Regions from separate parts of the Pandoraea oxalativorans genome, predicted to be linked through region 2. Evidence: predicted binding sites of a transcription regulator. Region 2 holds the regulator's gene; the other holds the start of a gene.
What was found. Region 2 encodes HrcA, which represses chaperone genes, less so after heat shock. Its sites were predicted from a motif close to TTAGCACTCNNNNNNNNNGAGTGCTAA; they were not measured.
Positions count from the first base shown of each region.

Region 1: the regulator HrcA is predicted to act here: its motif matches at 1,312-1,338, upstream of MB84_RS18330 (co-chaperone GroES).

Region 1 is NZ_CP011253.3:4,164,058-4,167,473, reverse strand. Features, by position in the region: gene MB84_RS18335 (acyl-CoA dehydrogenase family protein) at 1-1,041, opposite strand, end outside; gene MB84_RS18330 (co-chaperone GroES) at 1,417-1,707, shown strand; gene groL (chaperonin GroEL) at 1,757-3,403, shown strand.
Region 2 is NZ_CP011253.3:4,511,412-4,514,827, forward strand. Features, by position in the region: gene MB84_RS30555 (DUF6600 domain-containing protein) at 1-808, opposite strand, end outside; gene hrcA (heat-inducible transcriptional repressor HrcA) at 1,062-2,090, opposite strand; gene MB84_RS19855 (NAD kinase) at 2,173-3,117, shown strand; gene recN (DNA repair protein RecN) at 3,141-3,416, shown strand, end outside.

The sequences.
Region 1 (3,416 bases), 350 kb from region 2:
GGATGTGAGGACGGCTCGGCCGAGTTCGGCAAGATCTCGCTCGGCATGGCTCTGACGGATGAACACAGGCAGGTCGGCCAGGAGTTGTGCAAAGCGGGCATTGCGACACATCGGGCCGGGGCCCACGGCGCGCGGTGCGTGTCGCAATACGGTCTCGACGCACGCTTCGACCGACAGCCGGGCGCGCCGAACATCATGAAGGCACGACGCATCAGGATGCGCGTCGATTGTGTGGGCGGTTGCGCGCAGTACGCTCGCGGCCTGCGCCAGCGCGACGTCGATGACCCCCATGTGCGCTAGCGCGTGAGGGTCGTCGGGTCTGCCGGACACGGTCTCGCGCACGACATCGGCAATGCCTGCTGCCGCACCGTACCAACACGCCGCAATGCCCGCACCGCCATGATGAAAGCCGGGGCGCGACAGATACGCCCCGGGCGCGCCAATCCGGTGTGCGCGCGCGTCGTGAAACGTGACGTCGAAACTTTGCGTGCAGGCCATGCCGATGGCATGCCATTCGTTGGGTTTGACTTCGATTCGGCCGGTCTGTACCTGGGCGAGGTCGACGAACACGAGGCAGGGGGTGTCGCCGTCCCATGCGCTCACGAGCGCCGAACGTACATGCGGGGCGCCGGAGCACCACGCTTTTGTGCCGGAGAGCGTGACTTCGCGGTTGTCTCGTTCAAAGGGTGTGAGCGTGACGCGCGCCGTGGGCGATTCCGAACACCAAACGGCGCAGATGCCGCCGTGAAATGGGGACGATGCGGCGGATGCCGGGGCTCGGGGCGCGAGGTCCTGGAGTTCATGGAGGATGGCCAGTGCGTCGGTGTGACTCTCGAAAAGCTTGGCAAAGCAAAGGTCGACACTGGCGGCATCCGCGAGCATTCGCCATCGCACGAGCGTGTCGCCGCCGCCGGGATATGGCAGTGCGTCGAGACCTTCGTCGATCAACGTCTGCAACGATTCGTAGGGACGCCCGGGTCGGTATCGCTGCTGCAAGAACGTGCGCAGCGCGGCGGCAAGGCGCGCTGGCGTCAGCGGCATTAGTGGTGTTAGCGGGCGCGATACATTCACAGTGCCTCCCCGTTCCGGACGTTTGCACGGGCGATGCTGCCAGCGCAGCGGCGAGAGTACGAATCGTCACCCGTTAGATGAACTTTATCAATCGGGCGCGCGAATCGATACCGGGCACCGTCTGACATTGCTGTAGGCGGGCACTGGCGGGGACTGTGGCGGTCCTCGCCGACTTTTTGCGGCCAATTTCATCTCAGGGAAAACCCCGCGTCTTGAAATCGTAAAACCCCGTCCCTATAATTAGCACTCGTTGGCACAGAGTGCTAACAACCATGAATTCACCATATATGCAAATATTTGCATATTTAGTTTTGACGATCTCACTGAGAGAAAGAGGAGCTTGTAATGAACCTTCGTCCCTTGCATGACCGCGTAATTGTCAAGCGCCTGGACAACGAAACGAAGACGGCTTCGGGCATCGTGATCCCGGAAGCCGCCGCCGAAAAGCCGGACCAGGGCGAGATCCTGGCCGTCGGCCCGGGCAAGCGCGATGATCAAGGCAAGTTGATCGCACTCGACGTGAAGGTGGGCGACCGCGTTCTGTTCGGCAAGTACGCCGGCCAGGGCGTGAAGGTCGACGGCCAGGAACTGCTGGTCATGCGCGAAGAAGACATCATGGCCGTCGTGGCCGCCTAAGACTGTCTGCCCCCAGACATCTACGTAAAGAATTCAAGGAGTTAATGCAATGGCAGCTAAAGAAGTCGTTTTCGGCGATGCCGCTCGTGCCAAGATGGTCGAGGGTGTCAACATCCTCGCCAACGCCGTCAAGGTGACCCTGGGCCCGAAGGGCCGTAACGTCGTGCTCGAGCGCAGCTTCGGCGGCCCGACCGTGACCAAGGACGGTGTGTCGGTCGCTAAGGAAATCGAACTCAAGGACAAGCTCCAGAACATGGGCGCGCAAATGGTCAAGGAAGTCGCTTCCAAGACCAGCGACAACGCCGGCGACGGTACCACCACCGCAACGGTGCTGGCGCAGTCGATCGTTCGCGAAGGCATGAAGTACGTTGCCTCGGGCATGAACCCGATGGACCTGAAGCGCGGTATCGACAAGGCTGTCGCCGCTGCCATCGAAGAGCTGCGCAAGATCAGCAAGCCCTGCACCACGAACAAGGAAATCGCTCAGGTCGGCTCGATCTCGGCCAACAGCGACACCTCGATCGGTGACTACATTGCCAAGGCAATGGACAAGGTCGGCAAGGAAGGCGTGATCACCGTCGAAGACGGCAAGTCGCTGCAAGACGAGCTGGACGTCGTCGAAGGTATGCAGTTCGATCGCGGCTACCTCTCGCCGTACTTCATCAACACCCCGGAAAAGCAAGTCGCGATCCTGGAGAACCCGTTCGTCCTGCTGTTCGACAAGAAGGTGTCGAACATCCGTGACCTGCTGCCGGTGCTCGAGCAAGTCGCCAAGGCTGGCCGTCCGCTGCTGATCATCGCCGAAGACGTCGAGGGCGAAGCCCTGGCAACGCTGGTGGTCAACAACATCCGTGGCATCCTGAAGACCTGCGCCGTCAAGGCCCCGGGCTTTGGCGACCGCCGCAAGGCCATGCTGGAAGACATCGCCATCCTGACGGGCGGCCAGGTCATCGCCGAAGAAATCGGCCTGACGCTGGAAAAGGCCACGCTGGCTGAGCTGGGTCAAGCCAAGCGCATCGAAATCGGCAAGGAAAACACCATCATCATCGATGGCGCCGGTGAAGCCGTGAACATCGAAGCGCGCGTCAAGCAGATCCGCGCCCAGATCGAAGAAGCCACCAGCGACTACGACCGTGAAAAGCTGCAAGAGCGCGTGGCCAAGCTGGCCGGCGGTGTTGCCGTGATCAAGGTCGGTGCTGCGACCGAAGTCGAAATGAAGGAAAAGAAGGCACGCGTGGAAGACGCGCTGCACGCTACCCGCGCTGCCGTGGAAGAAGGCATCGTCCCGGGCGGCGGTGTCGCGCTGCTGCGTGCTCGCGTGGCCGTGTCGGACCTCAAGGGTGCCAACGCCGACCAGGACGCCGGTATCAAGATCGTGCTGCGCGCGATGGAAGAGCCGCTGCGTCAGATCGTCACCAACGGTGGCGAAGAAGCCAGCGTCGTCGTGGCTAACGTTGTTGCCGGCAAGGGTAACTACGGCTACAACGCATCGTCGGGCGAGTACGGCGATCTGGTGGAAATGGGCGTTGTGGACCCGACCAAGGTCACCCGCACCGCACTGCAAAACGCCGCTTCGGTGTCGGGCCTGCTCCTGACGACCGACTGCGCCGTTGCCGAACTGCCGAAGGAAGATGCTCCGATGGCTGGCGGTATGGGCGACATGGGCGGTATGGGCGGCATGGGCATGGGCATGTAAGTCTCGCAAGAGA
Region 2 (3,416 bases):
GGCCCGTGCGGTAAGGTGCCCAGCCCGACGGCACGTTGGACGGCACCCACACCGCACCATAGCTCGGCGTTTCCTGCCACGCGCCATAGTCGTCCAGACTCTCAAAGCCGGTCATGTCGCGCGGCACGTAGCGTGCGGAGACGGAAGCGTCTTCACGCGCGTCGCGATCGCGCATCCACCGATCGAAAGCGTCGGCCGTGAGCGGGCCGGTCTGCTGCTGCGTCAGGTTCTGACCGACGAACGCGACCCGTTGCCCTTGCTGAAGCGGGACCGACGCCCCTTGTCCATATGCCGTGCCAGCACCGCGCGAGACGCTCACCGTCGTGACGCCGTTCGGATCGACGTCCACACGATATTCACCGGCCTGTTGCGGCACGAACGCCAGATTCGGCGTATCGACTTCGTACGGCTGGTTCGGATCGACGCTGCGCAGGCTCACACCGACGGTGCCCTGCGTTACGTTCAGTTGCACATTCTGGTCGGTGACGGCGGACAGCGTCAGGCTTGTCGATGCGCCCATGCGCACGGCCGTGCCGCCCACGTGCATCTCTGCCCGGCTGTTGCGGTCGACCCAAATGGCATCGCCCGTCGTGAGCGGACGGTTGCGGTCCGCATAGCGCCAGTCGCTCGTGCCTGCCGGGGCGTAGGTGACGGTGCCGTCGAACTCGGACAGACGTGCCACGCGCCCCGGCGGATCGGCGCTCTGCGCCTGCGCCAGCCCCGGCGCACCTACAGCGCCCAGCAGACCCAGCGCCAGCCCGACGCCAAGGGAGCGGACCGTCGTCCGCCAGGAAATCAGAGATTTCATAAACACTCCGGGCCCTTTCGGTGGGCATGCCGTGCGCAGCTTGCAGGCGCTGGCGATCAGCCACCTTGTAGTTCTGTCCGAATCCTCCGGTGAGCCCGATGACGAACGCAAACGACCTCGCCGCAAGTGACGCTTGAAGCCTAACCCTGCCGCGTGTGACAGCGTGTAAAGGAATGCTACGGGGTTGTAACCGGGAATGGGCGAATCGGCGAATCGGCGGATCGGCCGATGCGCGAACGCGCCAGCGCGCCGCTCAGTGATGACTGAGCGCGTTGGAGAGGAGCTTGGCCGTGATGTCGACGATGGGGATGACGCGCTCGTACGCCATACGCGTCGGCCCGATGACCCCGAGCGTACCGACGACTTCGCCGTCGACTTCGTACGGTGCCGTGACGACGGTCATCTCCTCGATCGGCACGAGGCTCGACTCGCCGCCGATAAAAATCTGCACCCCTTGCGCGCGGCTCGACACGTCGAGCAGTTGCAGCAGGCCGGTCTTGGACTCGAACACGTCGAATAGCTTGCGCAGACGCTCCATGTTCGACGACAGGTCCTCCACACCCAGCAGGTTGCGCTCGCCCGAGATCAGCACGCTCTCGCGCGTGGTGTCGGCCATGGCGTCGCTGCCCGCCTGCACGGCGGCCTGCATCAGTGCGCTCATGTCCGAGCGCAGCGCATCGAGTTCGCCACGCAAGTAAGTGCGCACGTCGTCGAAGCTGTGACCGCCGAAGTTGGCGTTCAGGTAGTTCGCCGCCTCGACCAGTTGCGCCGGGGAGTAGTCCTTTTCCGTCAGGATGATGCGGTTCTGCACGTCGCCGTCGGGCGTGACGATGATAAGCAGCACGCGCTTGTCGGACAGGCGCAGGAATTCGATATGACGGAAGGTCTGGCTGCGGCGCGGGGTCAGCACCACACCCGCGAACTGCGACAGATGCGAGAGCACCTGTGCGGCGGAGGCGATCAGTTGTTGCGGGCCGGCCGGTTGCAGACTGGTCTGCACCTGCGTCGCCAACTGATGCACGGCCTCTTCGAGCGGGCGCACGGCGAGCATCGTGTCGACGAACAGACGGTACGCGCGCGGCGTCGGCACGCGTCCGGCCGACGTATGCGGGCTGGCCACGAAACCCATCGCCTCGAGATCGGACATCACGTTGCGGATCGTCGCGGGCGACAGGTCGAGACCCGAGAACCGCGAGAGCGTGCGCGAGCCGACCGGCTGGCCATCTGCGATGTACCGTTCGATCAGGGTTTTGAGAAGCGTTTGCGCACGTTGATCTAGCATGGCAAAAATTGTAACGCGAAACGTCGGTACGCGGCGTACGGCAAACCCCGACACGAGAACCGTTGCGGGCTCTGCGTTGGCGATGGTTGCTGTCATCGACTTATGGTGTAATGGCGGCATGAAAACTGGGAGCCCCTTCAAGACCGTGGCGCTCGTCGGGAAGTACCATGCCGACGGCGTCGCCGAACCATTGCTCACGCTCGCGGCATGCATCGCCCAGCGTGGGCATCATGTCGTCTTCGAGCGCGACACCGCGCATAACATCGGCGCAGGTGCCGATCCGTACCGCACCCTCGACATCCAGGAAATCGGCACACAGGCCGACGTGGCCGTCGTGGTCGGCGGCGACGGCACGATGCTCGGCGTCGGCCGTCAGCTCGCCGCCTCGAAGGTGCCGCTCATTGGCGTCAACCACGGCCGCGTCGGGTTCATCACCGACATTCCGCTCGACGAGATGCGTCAGGTCGTGCCGGCCATGCTAGAAGGACACTTCGAAGCCGAACAACGCACCCTGCTGGCCGCACGCATCGAACGCGACGGCCAGACGCTCTTCGAGACGCTGGCGTTCAACGACGTGGTCGTGAACCGCTCGGGGATCTCGGGGATGGTGGAGCTGCGCGTCGACGTCGACGGACGCTTCATGTACAAGCAGCGCTCCGACGGCCTGATCGTCGCTACACCCACCGGTTCGACGGCCTACGCCTTGTCGGCCAGCGGGCCGATCCTGCATCCGCGCCTCGGCGGTGTAGTGCTCGTGCCGATCGCACCGCACGCACTGTCGAACCGTCCGATCGTGCTGCCGGATTCGAGCGACATCGTCATCACGATTACCGGCGGTCGCGAAGTCGGCGCCAATTTCGATATGCAGTCGTTTGCCGAACTGCGTCAGGGTGACCAGATTCTGGTCGGCCGCTCCCAGCATCAGGTGACGTTTCTGCACCCGGTCGGCTACAACTACTACGCGACGCTGCGCCGCAAGCTGCACTGGAACGAGCATATCTCCGACGAAGATACGCCGCAGAACTGACTCCACGCCTCACCCGACATCCCATGCTACGCAGTCTCTCGATTCGCGATTTCGTGATCGTCGATCGTCTCGATCTGGAATTCTCCGCCGGCTTCACCGTGTTTTCGGGGGAGACCGGCGCGGGCAAATCGATTCTGATCGATGCGCTGGCGCTCGCGATGGGCGAGCGCGGCGATACCAGCATGGTGCGCAATGGGCAAACGCGCGCCGACATCACCGCTGAATTCGCCGCCGATGCCGAAGCGCGCCCCGATCTCGAAGCCTGGCTGCAAGCGCAAGCGCTCACGCTCGAAGAACAT